3 regions of the Bacillus sp. URHA0034 genome follow, and region 3 is predicted to be linked to each of the others. Evidence: a T-box and tRNA genes for the amino acid it is inferred to sense, from the RefSeq annotation. Region 3 holds a T-box; the other regions hold tRNA genes.
The links. A T-box is a leader RNA that pairs with one kind of tRNA and senses whether it is charged. The one in region 3 lies ahead of ileS (isoleucine--tRNA ligase), so its partner is inferred to be a tRNA-Ile.
Positions count from the first base shown of each region.

Region 1: it has a tRNA-Ile gene. The T-box ahead of ileS (isoleucine--tRNA ligase) is inferred to sense a tRNA for this amino acid. The anticodon was not compared.
Region 2: it has a tRNA-Ile gene. The T-box ahead of ileS (isoleucine--tRNA ligase) is inferred to sense a tRNA for this amino acid. The anticodon was not compared.

Region 1 covers NZ_JBWCDK010000002.1:2,867,319-2,874,013, forward strand. The annotation lists rRNA gene rrf (5S ribosomal RNA) at 95-210, opposite strand; rRNA gene ACZ9EE_RS15880 (23S ribosomal RNA) at 291-3,226, opposite strand; tRNA gene ACZ9EE_RS15885 (tRNA-Ala) at 3,355-3,430, opposite strand; tRNA gene ACZ9EE_RS15890 (tRNA-Ile) at 3,442-3,518, opposite strand; rRNA gene ACZ9EE_RS15895 (16S ribosomal RNA) at 3,616-5,166, opposite strand; gene ACZ9EE_RS15900 (pro-sigmaK processing inhibitor BofA family protein) at 5,493-5,756, opposite strand; gene ACZ9EE_RS15905 (YaaL family protein) at 5,841-6,059, opposite strand; gene recR (recombination mediator RecR) at 6,136-6,695, opposite strand, start outside.
Region 2 covers NZ_JBWCDK010000002.1:2,885,810-2,892,504, reverse strand. The annotation lists rRNA gene ACZ9EE_RS16005 (16S ribosomal RNA) at 1-1,302, shown strand, start outside; tRNA gene ACZ9EE_RS16000 (tRNA-Ile) at 1,400-1,476, shown strand; tRNA gene ACZ9EE_RS15995 (tRNA-Ala) at 1,488-1,563, shown strand; rRNA gene ACZ9EE_RS15990 (23S ribosomal RNA) at 1,692-4,626, shown strand; rRNA gene rrf (5S ribosomal RNA) at 4,707-4,822, shown strand; gene ACZ9EE_RS15980 (YaaC family protein) at 5,042-5,983, opposite strand; gene guaB (IMP dehydrogenase) at 6,090-6,695, shown strand, end outside.
Region 3 covers NZ_JBWCDK010000002.1:1,229,626-1,236,320, reverse strand. The annotation lists gene sigG (RNA polymerase sporulation sigma factor SigG) at 1-205, shown strand, start outside; gene ACZ9EE_RS08015 (YlmC/YmxH family sporulation protein) at 295-564, shown strand; gene pgeF (peptidoglycan editing factor PgeF) at 633-1,448, shown strand; gene ACZ9EE_RS08005 (YggS family pyridoxal phosphate-dependent enzyme) at 1,458-2,135, shown strand; gene ACZ9EE_RS08000 (cell division protein SepF) at 2,148-2,609, shown strand; gene ACZ9EE_RS07995 (YggT family protein) at 2,615-2,878, shown strand; gene ACZ9EE_RS07990 (YlmH family RNA-binding protein) at 2,906-3,679, shown strand; gene ACZ9EE_RS07985 (DivIVA domain-containing protein) at 3,764-4,279, shown strand; T-box leader at 4,330-4,566, shown strand; gene ileS (isoleucine--tRNA ligase) at 4,641-6,695, shown strand, end outside.

The DNA of each region.
Region 1 (6,695 bases), 1.6 Mb from region 3:
GCGTTTATTTCAAAAACACTTCGTACTTTTTACTTTTTTAGCTCTTCATATTTTAGTAAGCAAAAAAGACAATCCTTTTGGATTGTCCTAACATGCCTGGCAACGTCCTACTCTCACAGGGACAAAGTCCCAACTACCATCGGCGCTGAGAAGCTTAACTTCCGTGTTCGGTATGGGAACGGGTGTGACCTTCTCGCCTTAATTGCCAGACTATTTAATTGAAAGATCGCTCTCTCAAAACTAGATAATGTAGAAGAAACTTTATAAAAACGAGTTATTCGCTTTAGACTATGGTTAAGTCCTCGATCGATTAGTATCAGTCAGCTCCACATGTCGCCACGCTTCCACCTCTGACCTATCAACCTGATCATCTTTCAGGGATCTTACTAGCTTAACGCTATGGGAAATCTCATCTTGAGGGGGGCTTCATGCTTAGATGCTTTCAGCACTTATCCCGTCCGCACATAGCTACCCAGCGATGCCTTTGGCAAGACAACTGGTACACCAGCGGTGCGTCCATCCCGGTCCTCTCGTACTAAGGACAGCTCCTCTCAAATTTCCTGCGCCCACGACGGATAGGGACCGAACTGTCTCACGACGTTCTGAACCCAGCTCGCGTACCGCTTTAATGGGCGAACAGCCCAACCCTTGGGACCGACTACAGCCCCAGGATGCGATGAGCCGACATCGAGGTGCCAAACCTCCCCGTCGATGTGGACTCTTGGGGGAGATAAGCCTGTTATCCCCGGGGTAGCTTTTATCCGTTGAGCGATGGCCCTTCCATGCGGAACCACCGGATCACTAAGCCCGACTTTCGTCCCTGCTCGACTTGTAGGTCTCGCAGTCAAGCTCCCTTGTGCCTTTACACTCTACGAATGATTTCCAACCATTCTGAGGGAACCTTTGGGCGCCTCCGTTACTCTTTAGGAGGCGACCGCCCCAGTCAAACTGCCCACCTGACACTGTCTCCCACCCCGATCAGGGGTGCGGGTTAGAATTTCAATACAGCCAGGGTAGTATCCCACCGACGCCTCCACCGAAGCTGGCGCTCCGGCTTCTCAGGCTCCTACCTATCCTGTACAAGCTGTACCAAAATTCAATATCAGGCTACAGTAAAGCTCCACGGGGTCTTTCCGTCCTGTCGCGGGTAACCTGCATCTTCACAGGTACTATAATTTCACCGAGTCTCTCGTTGAGACAGTGCCCAGATCGTTACGCCTTTCGTGCGGGTCGGAACTTACCCGACAAGGAATTTCGCTACCTTAGGACCGTTATAGTTACGGCCGCCGTTTACTGGGGCTTCGATTCAGAGCTTCGCTTGCGCTAACCCCTCCTCTTAACCTTCCAGCACCGGGCAGGCGTCAGCCCCTATACTTCGCCTTGCGGCTTCGCAGAGACCTGTGTTTTTGCTAAACAGTCGCCTGGGCCTATTCACTGCGGCTCTTCGAGGCTATGAACCCCAAAGAGCACCCCTTCTCCCGAAGTTACGGGGTCATTTTGCCGAGTTCCTTAACGAGAGTTCTCTCGCTCACCTTAGGATTCTCTCCTCGCCTACCTGTGTCGGTTTGCGGTACGGGCACCCTTTTATCTCGCTAGAGGCTTTTCTTGGCAGTGTGGAATCAGGAACTTCGGTACTATATTTCCCTCGCTGTCACAGCTCAGCCTTCACGAGAAGCGGATTTTCCTGCTTCTCAGCCTAACTGCTTAGACGCGCATATCCAACAGCGCGCTTACCCTATCCTCCTGCGTCCCCCCATCACTCAAACGATAAAGAGGTGGTACAGGAATATCAACCTGTTGTCCATCGCCTACGCCTTTCGGCCTCGGCTTAGGTCCCGACTAACCCTGAGCGGACGAGCCTTCCTCAGGAAACCTTAGGCATTCGGTGGATGAGATTCTCACTCATCTTTCGCTACTCATACCGGCATTCTCACTTCTAAGCGCTCCACCAGTCCTTACGGTCTAGCTTCAACGCCCTTAGAACGCTCTCCTACCACTGACATCGAAGATGTCAATCCACAGCTTCGGTGATACGTTTAGCCCCGGTACATTTTCGGCGCAGAGTCACTCGACCAGTGAGCTATTACGCACTCTTTAAATGGTGGCTGCTTCTAAGCCAACATCCTGGTTGTCTAAGCAACTCCACATCCTTTTCCACTTAACGTATACTTTGGGACCTTAGCTGGTGGTCTGGGCTGTTTCCCTTTTGACTACGGATCTTATCACTCGCAGTCTGACTCCCACGGATAAGTCTTTGGCATTCGGAGTTTGTCTGAATTCGGTAACCCGATGAGGGCCCCTAGTCCAAACAGTGCTCTACCTCCAAGACTCTAACTACGTGAGGCTAGCCCTAAAGCTATTTCGGAGAGAACCAGCTATCTCCAAGTTCGATTGGAATTTCTCCGCTACCCACACCTCATCCCCGCACTTTTCAACGTGCGTGGGTTCGGGCCTCCATCCAGTGTTACCTGGACTTCACCCTGGACATGGGTAGATCACCTGGTTTCGGGTCTACGACCACATACTAATTCGCCCTATTCAGACTCGCTTTCGCTGCGGCTCCGTCTCTTCAACTTAACCTTGCATGTAATCGTAACTCGCCGGTTCATTCTACAAAAGGCACGCTATCACCCATTAACGGGCTCTAACTACTTGTAGGCACACGGTTTCAGGAACTATTTCACTCCCCTTCCGGGGTGCTTTTCACCTTTCCCTCACGGTACTGGTTCACTATCGGTCACTAGGGAGTATTTAGCCTTGGGAGATGGTCCTCCCTGCTTCCGACCGGATTTCACGTGTCCGGCCGTACTCAGGATCCACTCAGGAGGGAACGAAGTTTCAACTACAGGGCTTTTACCTTCTATGACGGGCCTTTCCAGACCGCTTCATCTACCCCGTTCCTTTGTAACTCCATGTTGAGTGTCCTACAACCCCAAGAGGCAAGCCTCTTGGTTTGGGCTAATCCCGTTTCGCTCGCCGCTACTTAGGGAATCGCGTTTGCTTTCTCTTCCTCCGGGTACTTAGATGTTTCAGTTCCCCGGGTCTGCCATCAATACCCTATGTATTCAGGTAAAGATACTGCTCCATTACGAGCAGTGGGTTTCCCCATTCGGAAATCTCCGGATCAAAGCTTACTTACAGCTCCCCGAAGCATATCGGTGTTAGTCCCGTCCTTCATCGGCTCCTAGTGCCAAGGCATTCACCGTGCGCCCTTTCTAACTTAACCTAAAAGGTTTTACTCTATTTAAAATAGAGAGAAAAACTAAAATGGCGATTTTACTCGGTTTTTACTTGGTTTCTTCTATACGATTATCTAGTTTTCAAAGAACGAATTTCGACGTTTTTAATCGTCATTGGTGGAGTCTAGGGGGATCGAACCCCTGACCTCCTGCGTGCAAAGCAGGCGCTCTCCCAGCTGAGCTAAGACCCCGTTATGAAGTATGGTGGGCCTAAATGGACTCGAACCATCGACCTCACGCTTATCAGGCGTGCGCTCTAACCAGCTGAGCTATAGGCCCATACCATAAAATATTTTGAGAGGATTGCTCCCTCAAAACTAAACAAACAAAAAACGGTCAACTTCTTATCAGTCCATAAGGACTGCATTATCCTTAGAAAGGAGGTGATCCAGCCGCACCTTCCGATACGGCTACCTTGTTACGACTTCACCCCAATCATCTGTCCCACCTTAGGCGGCTGGCTCCGAAAAGGTTACCCCACCGACTTCGGGTGTTACAAACTCTCGTGGTGTGACGGGCGGTGTGTACAAGGCCCGGGAACGTATTCACCGCGGCATGCTGATCCGCGATTACTAGCGATTCCGGCTTCATGTAGGCGAGTTGCAGCCTACAATCCGAACTGAGAATGGTTTTATGGGATTGGCTAGGCCTCGCGGCTTTGCTGCCCTTTGTACCATCCATTGTAGCACGTGTGTAGCCCAGGTCATAAGGGGCATGATGATTTGACGTCATCCCCACCTTCCTCCGGTTTGTCACCGGCAGTCACCTTAGAGTGCCCAACTGAATGCTGGCAACTAAGATCAAGGGTTGCGCTCGTTGCGGGACTTAACCCAACATCTCACGACACGAGCTGACGACAACCATGCACCACCTGTCACTCTGTCCCCCGAAGGGGAAATTCCTATCTCTAGGAGTGTCAGAGGATGTCAAGACCTGGTAAGGTTCTTCGCGTTGCTTCGAATTAAACCACATGCTCCACCGCTTGTGCGGGCCCCCGTCAATTCCTTTGAGTTTCAGCCTTGCGGCCGTACTCCCCAGGCGGAGTGCTTAATGCGTTAGCTGCAGCACTAAAGGGCGGAAACCCTCTAACACTTAGCACTCATCGTTTACGGCGTGGACTACCAGGGTATCTAATCCTGTTTGCTCCCCACGCTTTCGCGCCTCAGCGTCAGTTACAGACCAGAAAGCCGCCTTCGCCACTGGTGTTCCTCCACATCTCTACGCATTTCACCGCTACACGTGGAATTCCGCTTTCCTCTTCTGCACTCAAGTCCCCCAGTTTCCAATGACCCTCCACGGTTGAGCCGTGGGCTTTCACATCAGACTTAAAGGACCGCCTGCGCGCGCTTTACGCCCAATAATTCCGGACAACGCTTGCCACCTACGTATTACCGCGGCTGCTGGCACGTAGTTAGCCGTGGCTTTCTGGTTAGGTACCGTCAAGGTACCGGCAGTTACTCCGGTACTTGTTCTTCCCTAACAACAGAGCTTTACGACCCGAAGGCCTTCATCGCTCACGCGGCGTTGCTCCATCAGACTTTCGTCCATTGTGGAAGATTCCCTACTGCTGCCTCCCGTAGGAGTCTGGGCCGTGTCTCAGTCCCAGTGTGGCCGATCACCCTCTCAGGTCGGCTACGCATCGTCGCCTTGGTGAGCCATTACCTCACCAACTAGCTAATGCGCCGCGGGCCCATCTGTAAGTGTCAGCCGAAACCGACTTTCAGCTTTCCCTCATGAGAGGAAAGGGATTATCCGGTATTAGCACCGGTTTCCCGGTGTTATCCCAGTCTTACAGGCAGGTTGCCCACGTGTTACTCACCCGTCCGCCGCTAACCAACAGGAGCAAGCTCCTATTGATTCGCTCGACTTGCATGTATTAGGCACGCCGCCAGCGTTCGTCCTGAGCCAGGATCAAACTCTCCAAGAAAGTTGATTTAGCTCATAATTTAAAACGTTGGCTTCATTTCATAAGAAATGAATATTTATTGTTTGTTGACGTTTTTGTTTGTTTAGTTTTCAAAGAGCAAATATAACTTATCGCTTAAAAGCGACTTTATTATCATAACAAGTTATCAACTAGAAGTCAATAACTTTCTTTTTTTATGTGTCGTCTTGGTGACGACTTTTAATATATTACAGCATCAAACTTAATCCGTCAAGCAAATAGTTACTATTTTTTCTAGAATAAATTCTTTCTTTTGATCCTCTCTACAGAAATAAGGAAAACCGCTGTTTTATCAGCGGTTTTTTGTCCTATAAAACCCAATGTTGGATTGCAACCAACGCAACTAATCCGGGTATACCAAGAAATCCTGACACAGCAGACGTTGCATAATTAATCGGGACATGAATTCCGTAACGATTGCCGGCCACGTTCAAAAAAAATAGAAACAAGGCTCCTATTAAAAATTTCACAGCTGCCTGTCCGACAAATCTTACAGGCTTAACTGGTGCACCAGAAAATAATAATAAAAGTATAAGCCCGCCTAAAATAGAAATCACAACAATTGGTTCCAATTAGTGCTTTCCCCCTTTAAGGTCTTTTTACTTACAACATATGTACAAGTTGTTAGGTATAGACCATAGGGGGTAAAATACTATTTACTTTAGGATTGTTACATTACGTTGCTTTGCTTCTCTTAATAAAAAGATATATTTAGCTTCAGCTATTTTAGTTTGGCAGATCACTTCTTCCGAGGGATCAAAACTTTTTTCTAAAAGCAGCTTTTCTTGTTGCCAATTTATTTTATATCGGTTTAACTGTGCTAACAGCTTTTCATCATATTCTTTTCGAAGCCGTCCTTTGCGCCGAAACAACATGTGTTATTCCTCCGGTAATCGTGTCTAGCTAACCTCTGTAATTAGACATTACATTCGCCGTTCACTTATTTATGGTTTACAATTCCCGTCTTCCTTCTAGCGCCTTAGATAAGGTTACCTCATCTGCATACTCCAGGTCCCCTCCAACAGGAAGTCCATGAGCAATTCTTGTGGTTTTAATACCTGATGGTTTCAATAAACGGGAGATGTACATAGCTGTTGCTTCTCCCTCAATATTGGGATTTGTGGCGAGAATCACTTCTTGAACCGTTTCATCTTGAAGCCGCTTCAACAAATCAGGGATATTTATATCCTCTGGCCCAATTCCATCCATAGGCGAAATAGCCCCGTGCAGAACATGATATAAGCCGTTGAATTCCTTCATCTTTTCCATTGCAATAACATCCTTTGGATCCTGAACGACACAAATAATGCTTTTATCCCTGCGCTGATCTTCACAGATATAACACGGATCTTGATCAGTAATATGGCCACAGACCGAGCAGTAAGTAAGATTACGTTTGGCATTCACAAGTGCCTTTGCAAAATCGAGCACTGTGTCTTCTTTCATATTCAAAACATGAAATGCAAGACGGGCAGCCGTTTTAGGGCCAATCCCAGGCAGTTTCATAAAGC
Region 2 (6,695 bases), 1.7 Mb from region 3:
ATTAGCTAGTTGGTGAGGTAACGGCTCACCAAGGCGACGATGCGTAGCCGACCTGAGAGGGTGATCGGCCACACTGGGACTGAGACACGGCCCAGACTCCTACGGGAGGCAGCAGTAGGGAATCTTCCACAATGGACGAAAGTCTGATGGAGCAACGCCGCGTGAGCGATGAAGGCCTTCGGGTCGTAAAACTCTGTTGTTAGGGAAGAACAAGTACCGGAGTAACTGCCGGTACCTTGACGGTACCTAACCAGAAAGCCACGGCTAACTACGTGCCAGCAGCCGCGGTAATACGTAGGTGGCAAGCGTTGTCCGGAATTATTGGGCGTAAAGCGCGCGCAGGCGGTCCTTTAAGTCTGATGTGAAAGCCCACGGCTCAACCGTGGAGGGTCATTGGAAACTGGGGGACTTGAGTGCAGAAGAGGAAAGCGGAATTCCACGTGTAGCGGTGAAATGCGTAGAGATGTGGAGGAACACCAGTGGCGAAGGCGGCTTTCTGGTCTGTAACTGACGCTGAGGCGCGAAAGCGTGGGGAGCAAACAGGATTAGATACCCTGGTAGTCCACGCCGTAAACGATGAGTGCTAAGTGTTAGAGGGTTTCCGCCCTTTAGTGCTGCAGCTAACGCATTAAGCACTCCGCCTGGGGAGTACGGCCGCAAGGCTGAAACTCAAAGGAATTGACGGGGGCCCGCACAAGCGGTGGAGCATGTGGTTTAATTCGAAGCAACGCGAAGAACCTTACCAGGTCTTGACATCCTCTGACACTCCTAGAGATAGGAATTTCCCCTTCGGGGGACAGAGTGACAGGTGGTGCATGGTTGTCGTCAGCTCGTGTCGTGAGATGTTGGGTTAAGTCCCGCAACGAGCGCAACCCTTGATCTTAGTTGCCAGCATTCAGTTGGGCACTCTAAGGTGACTGCCGGTGACAAACCGGAGGAAGGTGGGGATGACGTCAAATCATCATGCCCCTTATGACCTGGGCTACACACGTGCTACAATGGATGGTACAAAGGGCAGCAAAGCCGCGAGGCCTAGCCAATCCCATAAAACCATTCTCAGTTCGGATTGTAGGCTGCAACTCGCCTACATGAAGCCGGAATCGCTAGTAATCGCGGATCAGCATGCCGCGGTGAATACGTTCCCGGGCCTTGTACACACCGCCCGTCACACCACGAGAGTTTGTAACACCCGAAGTCGGTGGGGTAACCGCAAGGAGCCAGCCGCCTAAGGTGGGACAGATGATTGGGGTGAAGTCGTAACAAGGTAGCCGTATCGGAAGGTGCGGCTGGATCACCTCCTTTCTAAGGATAATGCAGTCCTTATGGACTGATAAGAAGTTGACCGTTTTTTGTTTGTTTAGTTTTGAGGGAGCAATCCTCTCAAAATATTTTATGGTATGGGCCTATAGCTCAGCTGGTTAGAGCGCACGCCTGATAAGCGTGAGGTCGATGGTTCGAGTCCATTTAGGCCCACCATACTTCATAACGGGGTCTTAGCTCAGCTGGGAGAGCGCCTGCTTTGCACGCAGGAGGTCAGGGGTTCGATCCCCCTAGACTCCACCAATGATGATTAAAAACGTCGAAATTCGTTCTTTGAAAACTAGATAATCGTATAGAAGAAACCAAGTAAAAACCGAGTAAAATCGCCATTTTAGTTTTTCTCTCTATTTTAAATAGAGTAAAACCTTTTAGGTTAAGTTAGAAAGGGCGCACGGTGAATGCCTTGGCACTAGGAGCCGATGAAGGACGGGACTAACACCGATATGCTTCGGGGAGCTGTAAGTAAGCTTTGATCCGGAGATTTCCGAATGGGGAAACCCACTGCTCGTAATGGAGCAGTATCTTTACCTGAATACATAGGGTATTGATGGCAGACCCGGGGAACTGAAACATCTAAGTACCCGGAGGAAGAGAAAGCAAACGCGATTCCCTAAGTAGCGGCGAGCGAAACGGGATTAGCCCAAACCAAGAGGCTTGCCTCTTGGGGTTGTAGGACACTCAACATGGAGTTACAAAGGAACGGGGTAGATGAAGCGGTCTGGAAAGGCCCGTCATAGAAGGTAAAAGCCCTGTAGTTGAAACTTCGTTCCCTCCTGAGTGGATCCTGAGTACGGCCGGACACGTGAAATCCGGTCGGAAGCAGGGAGGACCATCTCCCAAGGCTAAATACTCCCTAGTGACCGATAGTGAACCAGTACCGTGAGGGAAAGGTGAAAAGCACCCCGGAAGGGGAGTGAAATAGTTCCTGAAACCGTGTGCCTACAAGTAGTTAGAGCCCGTTAATGGGTGATAGCGTGCCTTTTGTAGAATGAACCGGCGAGTTACGATTACATGCAAGGTTAAGTTGAAGAGACGGAGCCGCAGCGAAAGCGAGTCTGAATAGGGCGAATTAGTATGTGGTCGTAGACCCGAAACCAGGTGATCTACCCATGTCCAGGGTGAAGTCCAGGTAACACTGGATGGAGGCCCGAACCCACGCACGTTGAAAAGTGCGGGGATGAGGTGTGGGTAGCGGAGAAATTCCAATCGAACTTGGAGATAGCTGGTTCTCTCCGAAATAGCTTTAGGGCTAGCCTCACGTAGTTAGAGTCTTGGAGGTAGAGCACTGTTTGGACTAGGGGCCCTCATCGGGTTACCGAATTCAGACAAACTCCGAATGCCAAAGACTTATCCGTGGGAGTCAGACTGCGAGTGATAAGATCCGTAGTCAAAAGGGAAACAGCCCAGACCACCAGCTAAGGTCCCAAAGTATACGTTAAGTGGAAAAGGATGTGGAGTTGCTTAGACAACCAGGATGTTGGCTTAGAAGCAGCCACCATTTAAAGAGTGCGTAATAGCTCACTGGTCGAGTGACTCTGCGCCGAAAATGTACCGGGGCTAAACGTATCACCGAAGCTGTGGATTGACACCGTTGGTGTCAGTGGTAGGAGAGCGTTCTAAGGGCGTTGAAGCTAGACCGTAAGGACTGGTGGAGCGCTTAGAAGTGAGAATGCCGGTATGAGTAGCGAAAGATGAGTGAGAATCTCATCCACCGAATGCCTAAGGTTTCCTGAGGAAGGCTCGTCCGCTCAGGGTTAGTCGGGACCTAAGCCGAGGCCGAAAGGCGTAGGCGATGGACAACAGGTTGATATTCCTGTACCACCTCTTTATCGTTTGAGTGATGGGGGGACGCAGGAGGATAGGGTAAGCGCACTGTTGGATATGTGCGTCTAAGCAGTTAGGCTGAGAAGCAGGAAAATCCGCTTCTCGTGTGTGCTGAGCTGTGACAGCGAGGGAAATATAGTACCGAAGTTCCTGATTCCACACTGCCAAGAAAAGCCTCTAGCGAGATAAAAGGTGCCCGTACCGCAAACCGACACAGGTAGGCGAGGAGAGAATCCTAAGGTGAGCGAGAGAACTCTCGTTAAGGAACTCGGCAAAATGACCCCGTAACTTCGGGAGAAGGGGTGCTCTTTGGGGTTCATAGCCTCGAAGAGCCGCAGTGAATAGGCCCAGGCGACTGTTTAGCAAAAACACAGGTCTCTGCGAAGCCGCAAGGCGAAGTATAGGGGCTGACGCCTGCCCGGTGCTGGAAGGTTAAGAGGAGGGGTTAGCTCACGCGAAGCTCTGAATCGAAGCCCCAGTAAACGGCGGCCGTAACTATAACGGTCCTAAGGTAGCGAAATTCCTTGTCGGGTAAGTTCCGACCCGCACGAAAGGCGTAACGATCTGGGCACTGTCTCAACGAGAGACTCGGTGAAATTATAGTACCTGTGAAGATGCAGGTTACCCGCGACAGGACGGAAAGACCCCGTGGAGCTTTACTGTAGCCTGATATTGAATTTTGGTACAGCTTGTACAGGATAGGTAGGAGCCTGAGAAGCCGGAGCGCCAGCTTCGGTGGAGGCGTCGGTGGGATACTACCCTGGCTGTATTGAAATTCTAACCCGCACCCCTTATCGGGGTGGGAGACAGTGTCAGGTGGGCAGTTTGACTGGGGCGGTCGCCTCCTAAAGAGTAACGGAGGCGCCCAAAGGTTCCCTCAGAATGGTTGGAAATCATTCGTAGAGTGTAAAGGCACAAGGGAGCTTGACTGCGAGACCTACAAGTCGAGCAGGGACGAAAGTCGGGCTTAGTGATCCGGTGGTTCCGCATGGAAGGGCCATCGCTCAACGGATAAAAGCTACCCCGGGGATAACAGGCTTATCTCCCCCAAGAGTCCACATCGACGGGGAGGTTTGGCACCTCGATGTCGGCTCATCGCATCCTGGGGCTGTAGTCGGTCCCAAGGGTTGGGCTGTTCGCCCATTAAAGCGGTACGCGAGCTGGGTTCAGAACGTCGTGAGACAGTTCGGTCCCTATCCGTCGTGGGCGCAGGAAATTTGAGAGGAGCTGTCCTTAGTACGAGAGGACCGGGATGGACGCACCGCTGGTGTACCAGTTGTCTTGCCAAAGGCATCGCTGGGTAGCTATGTGCGGACGGGATAAGTGCTGAAAGCATCTAAGCATGAAGCCCCCCTCAAGATGAGATTTCCCATAGCGTCAAGCTAGTAAGATCCCTGAAAGATGATCAGGTTGATAGGTCAGAGGTGGAAGCGTGGCGACATGTGGAGCTGACTGATACTAATCGATCGAGGACTTAACCATAGTCTAAAGCGAATAACTCGTTTTTATAAAGTTTCTTCTACATTATCTAGTTTTGAGAGAGCGATCTTTCAATTAAATAGTCTGGCAATTAAGGCGAGAAGGTCACACCCGTTCCCATACCGAACACGGAAGTTAAGCTTCTCAGCGCCGATGGTAGTTGGGGCTTTGCCCCTGTGAGAGTAGGACGTTGCCAGGCATGTTTAGGACAATCCGGAAGGATTGTCCTTTTGTGTGTTCTAAGAAATTATAGATTTACTACTTGTAAATAACTTTTTACAGGGTTAGATACGTCCAGCTCCAGCGCCTAGCCCCTCGAGGTCATAAGTCAATCCGTCTAAAAGGTTAAAGAGCAACCTTTCAGCCGTCTTGTCTTATGCTTGTCGGAGCTAACCAAGGCGCTTGCGCTTTTGTTCTTTTACCTCATAAGAAATTGAAAGATTAAAAATGGCCCCTTTTTCATTGTGATTTCTAGGAAAGATTTAATAAATGGATAATCCCGGTTGGGCATCATCTTTGTTAACTCACTCCACCATTCGGTTTCATAACGGGCAATCATACTTAGGTTATATAACAACAGATAGTGAACGAGCAGCTCTGGAAATTGGACAAAACTCCCTTTAACGAGTGGGATTGTGTAACTACTGTTCTCTAAGTTAAAGTGTAATGGTGAGATTTCAAAAGAAAAGTTCTCATTGATACAAAAGGCAAGCTCCCCATTAATAAACTCCGCACTATTTTTGAATTTTGAGGTAAAAAACTCCTTAAATCTGCTCTCTGTCATATGATAGTGATCCAATACATACTCTGGGATAATCAATTTATTATCCTGTTGAGCTAAATTTGCAAAGGTCTTTTTTCCTTCTACGATAAAGAATAAATCATTTAATTCAGGTATAAGCTGTAATAATTCTTCCATAATGACTTTTTCCCCTTCTAATTGTTTCATGTGAAACATTTTTTCCGACATAAAGGGAAAGAGACCATTTTTTTGAAACTTTACTTCATCATGGAAAAAAAGATAATTTTGCTTTTTTCTTTTCCTAGTGGATACGCCATGCGCCAATACAGCAGTTGTTTCCGGATAGGAAGGATCTATGGTTAAGATACAGGCTTTAATTAAATGGACAAGTCCATAGAAAAGTAAAATTGGTTTTAAAATGAGTGGAGCCTTTTCTGCTTGATCATAATATATTTGCCCATGTTCGAGATAATAGAGAAAGGCATATCCATTTTCATAGCTTTTTTGGTCTGGATTATCAACATTTCGCTTTTGGTAGCAGGTTTTTAGATACTTTTGACAGTAGTCAGCTGAAAAAAAACAAGAAAAATTTTCCCAATCTTTATAGTTAATTATCAAATTATCACCTTTTTCAGAAAAATCAATTAAATATTTATTCCTTGACAGTATTTTGTCCAATTGTTAAAGTACAAATAATATTTTTTGTCCTGGAGGGCTGTTAAAAATGTGGGAAAATAAATTTGCAAAAGAAGGTCTAACGTTTGATGATGTTTTGTTAATTCCGGGTAAATCAGAGATACTGCCCAAAGATGTCAACTTGCAAGTAGAATTATCGCCAAGTGTGAAACTTAATATTCCAATTATCAGTGCTGGAATGGACACCGTAACAGAATCAGAAATGGCTATTTCTATTGCCCGCCAAGGCGGCTTAGGGATCATTCACAAGAATATGACGATTGAACAGCAGGCAGAACAAGTAGAAAAAGTCAAAAGGTCGGAAAGCGGAGTTATAACTGATCCCTTTTTCCTAACCCCTGAACACCAAGTGTTTGACGCAGAACATTTGATGGGTAAGTACCGAATTTCTGGTGTCCCAATTGTCAACAATATGCAGGATCAAAGGCTAATCGGAATCATTACCAATCGTGACCTCCGTTTTATTCAGGATCAAGATTATTCTTTTAAAATCTCAGATGTCATGACAAAAGAAAATCTTGTAACAGCCCCAGTTGGGACCACATTAAAAGAAGCCGAAAAGATTCTTCAAAAGCATAAGATTGAAAAGCTTCCTCTTGTAAATGAAGACGGCGTATTAAAAGGATTAATTACG
Region 3 (6,695 bases):
TAAAGATATTAATTGGATTGAAGAAATTGCCCTTAAGGAGGGCATGCGCAGACTAAACGAACGTGAAAAGCTGATCCTTAGAAAGCGGTTTTTCCAAGGAAAAACACAAATGGAAGTGGCAGATGAGATTGGTATTTCTCAAGCACAGGTCTCACGCCTTGAGAAAGCAGCGATTAGACAAATGAACAAAAATATTCAAAGCTAAAGCTGTCCAACCGGACAGCTTTATTTTTTATAGATAAAATAGCTTGTGGCAACATATAGTGATATTAGTATGTTAGCGGGAGTGGTGATTTGGTGAAAATTTCGGAATTTCAAATAAAAGACGTCGTAAATGTATCGGATGGGAAAAGGCTTGGAAATATTGGGGATATCGATATAAATTTAACAACGGGGAAAATTGAGGCAGTTATTATTTCTGGAGGCGGCAGGGTTCTTGGTTTTTTTGGTAAAGATGAAGATATCATCATACCATGGAAAAATATTCTTAAAATAGGCCATGACGTAATTCTGGTTAGGTATAAAGGCAGCACTGAAATGATAGGGGAGAACACAGAAGTTTAATATCTTTCATTTGCGGTGACCAAAATTTCTTTTCATGGTAAACTATAGAAAACAAAAGAGGTAATTTGATGGAACCCTTTGTTAAGAATAATCAATCCTATTTATCAATTGATAGTTGGATGAGACGTTTCCCAAAATTGACGGCCGGCTTCACAACCAAAAATGGCGGGACGAGCAAGGGAAACTTTAAGACCCTAAACCTTGGATTTCATGTTGGTGATGAGCTACCTGTTGTTTGTTCAAATAGAGAAAAAGTCGCAGAATTGCTGCAGTTCCCGTTAAGCAGCTGGATTGGAGCGGAACAAACACACGATACCCTCCTTAGGAAAATAACAAAAACAGATCGTGGAATTGGATCCGATTCATACGAAGATGCCTTTAAAGGCACTGATGGATTTTATACGGATGAAGAGGGAATCCTGTTAACACTTTGTTTTGCTGACTGTGTCCCTCTTTTTTTTATTGCCCCTGAGAGAAAGATGATTGGAGTCGCTCACGCCGGCTGGAAAGGGAGCGTTGGTCAAATCGCCATGAAAATGATAGACACATGGGGCCAAGAGGGGATTAGGCCAGAGGAGATTTATGTCGCAATTGGACCCTCCATTTGCGAAAAATGTTATATCGTTGATCAACATGTTATTAATTTTGTAGAAAAATCACTAGTAGAAGGCGCTGCGTTCACCTATAATTTAATTAAAGAAGGGCAATATTCCCTTAATTTACAGGAACTAAATAAACGGATTCTTCTCGCATCCGGTGTTCCGGAGCAAAATATTCTTCAAACAGGATTATGTTCTAGCTGCGGCCAAGAGGAATTTTTCTCTCACCGCCGTGATAAAGGCAGAACAGGAAGAATGATGAGTTTTATTGGCTGGAAGGAGTAGTAATTCACGATGAAAGTAGCTGAAAACCTAAAGCGTATTAACCTGCAAATAAATGATGCCTGCCAAAAAGTAAATCGAAGCAGTGAAGACGTGACTTTGATTGCTGTGACTAAATATGTCAGCATAGAACGAGCCGAGGAAGCGCTGGGGGCAGGTATTCGTAATCTTGGTGAAAACCGTGATGACAGTCTTTTAAAAAAGTGGGAAGTATTACGGGACAAGCCTAGATGGCATTATATTGGAACACTGCAAACCCGCAAGGTAAAAAACATTATTGATAAGGTTGAATATATTCATTCATTGGACCGCTTATCCCTAGCAGAAGAAATAAATAAGCGTGCAAACCATCAAGTAAAATGTCTTGTTCAAGTCAATGTTTCTGGTGAAGCGTCGAAACACGGCCTTTCTTTAGAAGAAGCTATTCCATTTATCAAGGCACTTTCAAACTTAGAACACATTGTGGTCGATGGACTCATGACAATGGCTCCATTAACAGATAATGAGCAAATTCTTCGGGATTGTTTTCGGAAATTAAGAGAGCTTCGCGATCAAGTTCAGAGCCTTCAGTTAGAGTTTGCACCATGTTCAAATCTTTCAATGGGGATGTCCAATGATTTCGGCATCGCTATTGAAGAAGGGGCAACCATGATTAGAATTGGCACAGCACTTGTCGGTGAAGACGGTTAAGGAGAGAAGAAAATGACGATTAAATCAAAACTAAAAACATTTTTCTTTTTAGATGATGAATATGATAATAACAATGATGAATTAGTAGAGAAGACCGCTCCAGTTAAACAAAAACAGCAGCCTGTTAAAAGTCCAAATGTTGTTAGTTTTCAAAGTATCCCAAAGTCTGCCGGTTCGACTAATGTAACTAAATCCTCAAAGGTTATGATTCTGGAGCCAATAACGTATTCAGAATCAACAGAGATTGCCGATCACTTGAAAAATCGTCGTGCAGTGGTCGTAAACCTGCAAAGTATTGGCCAGACCGAAGGCCGTCAAATTGTTGATTTCTTAAGCGGAGTGGTCTATGCGATCGGGGGAGATATTCAAAAGATCGGCTCAAGTATTTTTTTATGTACTCCTGATAATGTAGAAGTCACCGGGAATATTACAGATTTCCTACCTGAACACAATAACCCTAATACAAGGTGGTAATGTGAATGGCTTTTATCTTTAATTTATTAATACAATTAATCAATATTTATTCATGGGCGTTAATTATATATATATTGATGTCTTGGTTTCCAAATGCAAGAGAAACTAAGATTGGACAATTTCTGGCAAGAATTTGTGAACCTTATTTAGAGCCATTTAGAAAAATCATTCCCCAAATTGGAATGATGGATATTTCTCCGATTGTAGCGTTCCTTGTTTTGAATTTTGCCACCAGCGGTTTAGGTAGTGTCTACAGGTGGCTTGTATAAGAATGAAAATAGGTTGTGTTAATTAGGATGAATATTTATCAGCATTTCCGTCCAGAGGAACGGGAATTTATTGATCAGGTCTTACAATGGAAAAGCAATGTAGAGCAGCAATACGCCCCTAAGCTGACCGATTTTCTCGACCCTAGAGAGCAGCATATTGTTAAAATGCTGCTTGGTGAGCATAGTGAGGTAAAATATCAGCTTTTTGGCGGGATTTCTGGTTTAGAAAGAAACAGAGCCCTCATTTATCCGGATTATTTAATCCCAAATGAAGACGATTTTCAAATCAGTTTATTTGAAATTGAATACCCACGAAAGTTTGTTAAGATTGAACACCGGCAGGTTTTAGGGACGCTCATGTCTGTAGGTCTCAAACGTGGGAAATTTGGCGACATTCTGATAAGTGAGGGGCGGGTTCAATTTTTTGCTGCTAAAGAGATAAGTCAATATATAAAGAACAATGTCGAATCAATAGGCAGGGCAGGAGTAAAATTAGTTGAAACAGATATCGAAAATGCCGTTGCTGCGGCAACGGTTTGGGATGAGAATGAATTAACATTATCATCCTTGCGGCTCGACACGGTTATATCGGGGATTTATCATCTTTCCCGGCAAAAATCCCTAGCCTTAATTCAGCATGGACTAGTTAAAGTGAACTGGACTTCAATCGAGAATCCTTCCTTTCCATGTGAAGCGGGTGATATGCTCTCGGTCCGGGGGCAAGGACGAGCAAAAATTATCGGGTTAGAAGGCAAAACAAAAAAGGAAAAATGGCGAGTTATTATCGGAAAGCAAAAATAATTGTAAATGAAGCAGGATTTTCGAAAAACTTGTCGAATATTTGCTTATACATATTGAAGTACAGAATGCATGGAGGTGGCTTTAATGCCGTTAACGCCGTTAGATATTCATAATAAAGAGTTTAATAAAGGATTTCGCGGGTATGATGAAGATGAAGTAAATGAATTCCTTGACCAGGTAATCAAGGATTATGAACTTGTACTTAGAGAAAAAAGAGAATTGGAAGAACGCCTCAATGAGATGAATGACCGTCTAGGCCATTTTGTGAATATTGAAGAAACACTCAATAAATCCATCATTATTGCCCAAGAGGCTGGGGAAGAAGTAAAACGCAATGCCCAAAAGGAAGCAAAGCTGATCATAAAAGAAGCCGAGAAAAATGCAGATCGGATTGTGAATGAATCCCTTTCAAAAGCAAGAAAGATTGCTCTTGAAATTGAAGATTTAAAGAAACAATCTAAAGTTTTCCGGACCCGTTTTAAAATGTTGATTGAAGCACAGCTCGATATGCTAAATACAGATGATTGGGATCATTTATTAGAGTATGAGGTCGATGCAACCGAGTTAAAGATTCATGAAGAAGAAGATTCATTAGCTTGACGAAATACATTTTATTAGCATATAATTTTTAGACATAGTAAATAGAATGGAAATTGACGATGAAAGGGACAGTACAATTTTTCTCTAGACTTTTCTAGCGAGTCGGGGGTGGTGAAAGCCCGATAAAGTTGAAAAATTGGAAGATCACCCTCGAGTTCCAGGTTGAAACCCCAATCGGGATAGTAGGCTTAGGCGTGTTATTCACGTTACGAATGGTAAAGAGGATAGTACAAATGGGTATTATCTATCAGGGTGGTACCGCGGGAAAAAACCTTCTCGTCCCTATTTGGGATGAGAAGGTTTTTTTATTTGTCTATTCCCAATACTTATTATGAACAAGGATTTTAGGAGGAAAAGGAAAATGGAATATAAAGACACGCTTTTAATGCCAAAAACGGAATTTCCGATGCGTGGCAATCTTCCCCAAAGAGAACCGGACTTACAGGCTAAATGGGAAGAAATGAACATTTATCAAAAGGTACAAGATCGGACAAAGGGACGTCCGATGTTTGTCCTCCATGATGGGCCGCCATACGCTAATGGAGATATCCATATGGGGCATGCATTAAATAAAATTTTAAAAGACATGATTGTCCGTTACAAATCTATGAGCGGTTATCATGCTCCATATGTACCTGGCTGGGATACGCACGGTTTACCGATTGAACAGGCTTTAACCAACAAAGGTGTGAAACGGAAAGAAATGACGGTTGCTGAATTCCGGGAGCTTTGCGCAAAGTATGCTCTTGAGCAAATTGATAATCAGCGGACTCAATTTAAGCGTCTCGGTGTTAGGGGAGATTGGGAGAATCCATACATTACCCTAAAACCTGAATATGAAGCACAGCAAATTAAAGTGTTTGGCGAGATGGCGAAAAAAGGCTATATCTATAAAGGAAAGAAGCCGGTTTATTGGTCTCCATCCAGTGAATCAGCTTTAGCTGAGGCTGAAATTGAATATCAAGATAAAAAATCCGCATCTATTTATGTTGGTTTTAAAGTGAAAGATGGCAAGGGTGTCCTAGATACCGATACACAAATTGTCATCTGGACAACAACCCCTTGGACGATTCCGGCTAACCTTGGTATTTCTGTACATCCTGACTTAACCTATGTAGTGGTTTCCACTAACGGAAATAAGTACCTGGTGGCGGAAAGCTTATTAGAAGCTTTCACAAAAGAAGTAGGCTGGGAAGAAACAGAAGTTGTCCAAAAAGTAAAAGGTGCTGATTTAGAATATATTATTGCTGCACATCCATTGTATAACCGTGATTCTTTAGTTATGTTAGGTGAACACGTTACTACTGATGCTGGTACTGGATGCGTTCATACCGCTCCTGGACACGGGGAAGATGACTTCTATGTTGGTCAGAAATATGGTCTAGATGTGTTATGTCCTGTGGATGATAAAGGTGTTATGACGGCAGAGGCAGTTGGTTTTGAAGGTTTGTTCTATGATACTGCCAACAAACCGATTGTCCAAGCGCTAGAAGACGCTGGTGCATTGTTAAAGCTATCGTTTATTACACACTCCTATCCACATGACTGGAGAACAAAGAAGCCGGTCATTTACCGTGCTACGGCACAATGGTTTGCATCCATTAAGGATTTCCGGAATGAACTATTAGAGGCAGTAAAAGAAACCCAATGGGTCCCTGCCTGGGGAGAAACAAGATTATTTAATATGGTTCGTGACCGGGGGGATTGGTGTATTTCCCGCCAACGTGTCTGGGGTGTTCCAATTCCTGTATTCTATGCGGAAAATGGTGAAGAAATTATCACCGATGAAACCATTGAACACGTATCAAACCTTTTCCGTGAACATGGTTCGAATGTCTGGTTTGAACGCGAAGCCAAAGATTTACTTCCTGAAGGCTTTACTCATCCTAGCAGTCCAAATGGTACGTTTACAAAAGAAACGGATATCATGGATGTTTGGTTTGATTCAGGTTCATCTCATCAGGCAGTATTGCTTGAGAGAGAGGATTTAGTAAGACCAGCAGACCTTTATCTTGAAGGTTCAGACCAATACCGCGGCTGGTTTAACTCATCGTTATCAACGGCTGTTGCTGTGACGGGCAAGGCGCCATACAAGGGTGTCCTAAGCCATGGCTTTGCGCTTGATGGTGAAGGCAGAAAGATGAGTAAATCAATTGGAAATGTTGTCGTTCCAGCAAAGGTTATGAATCAATTAGGTGCCGATATTTTACGGCTTTGGGTAGCATCGGTTGACTACCAGTCAGATGTTCGTGTATCAGATGCGATCTTAAAACAAGTGGCAGAGGTATACCGTAAAATTCGTAACACTTTCCGTTTCTTATTAGGAAACTTAGCTGACTTTGACCCAGCTGTAAACAAAGTTGATTATGCTAATTTACGTGAAGTGGATCAATTTATGCTTGTGAAACTGAATAAA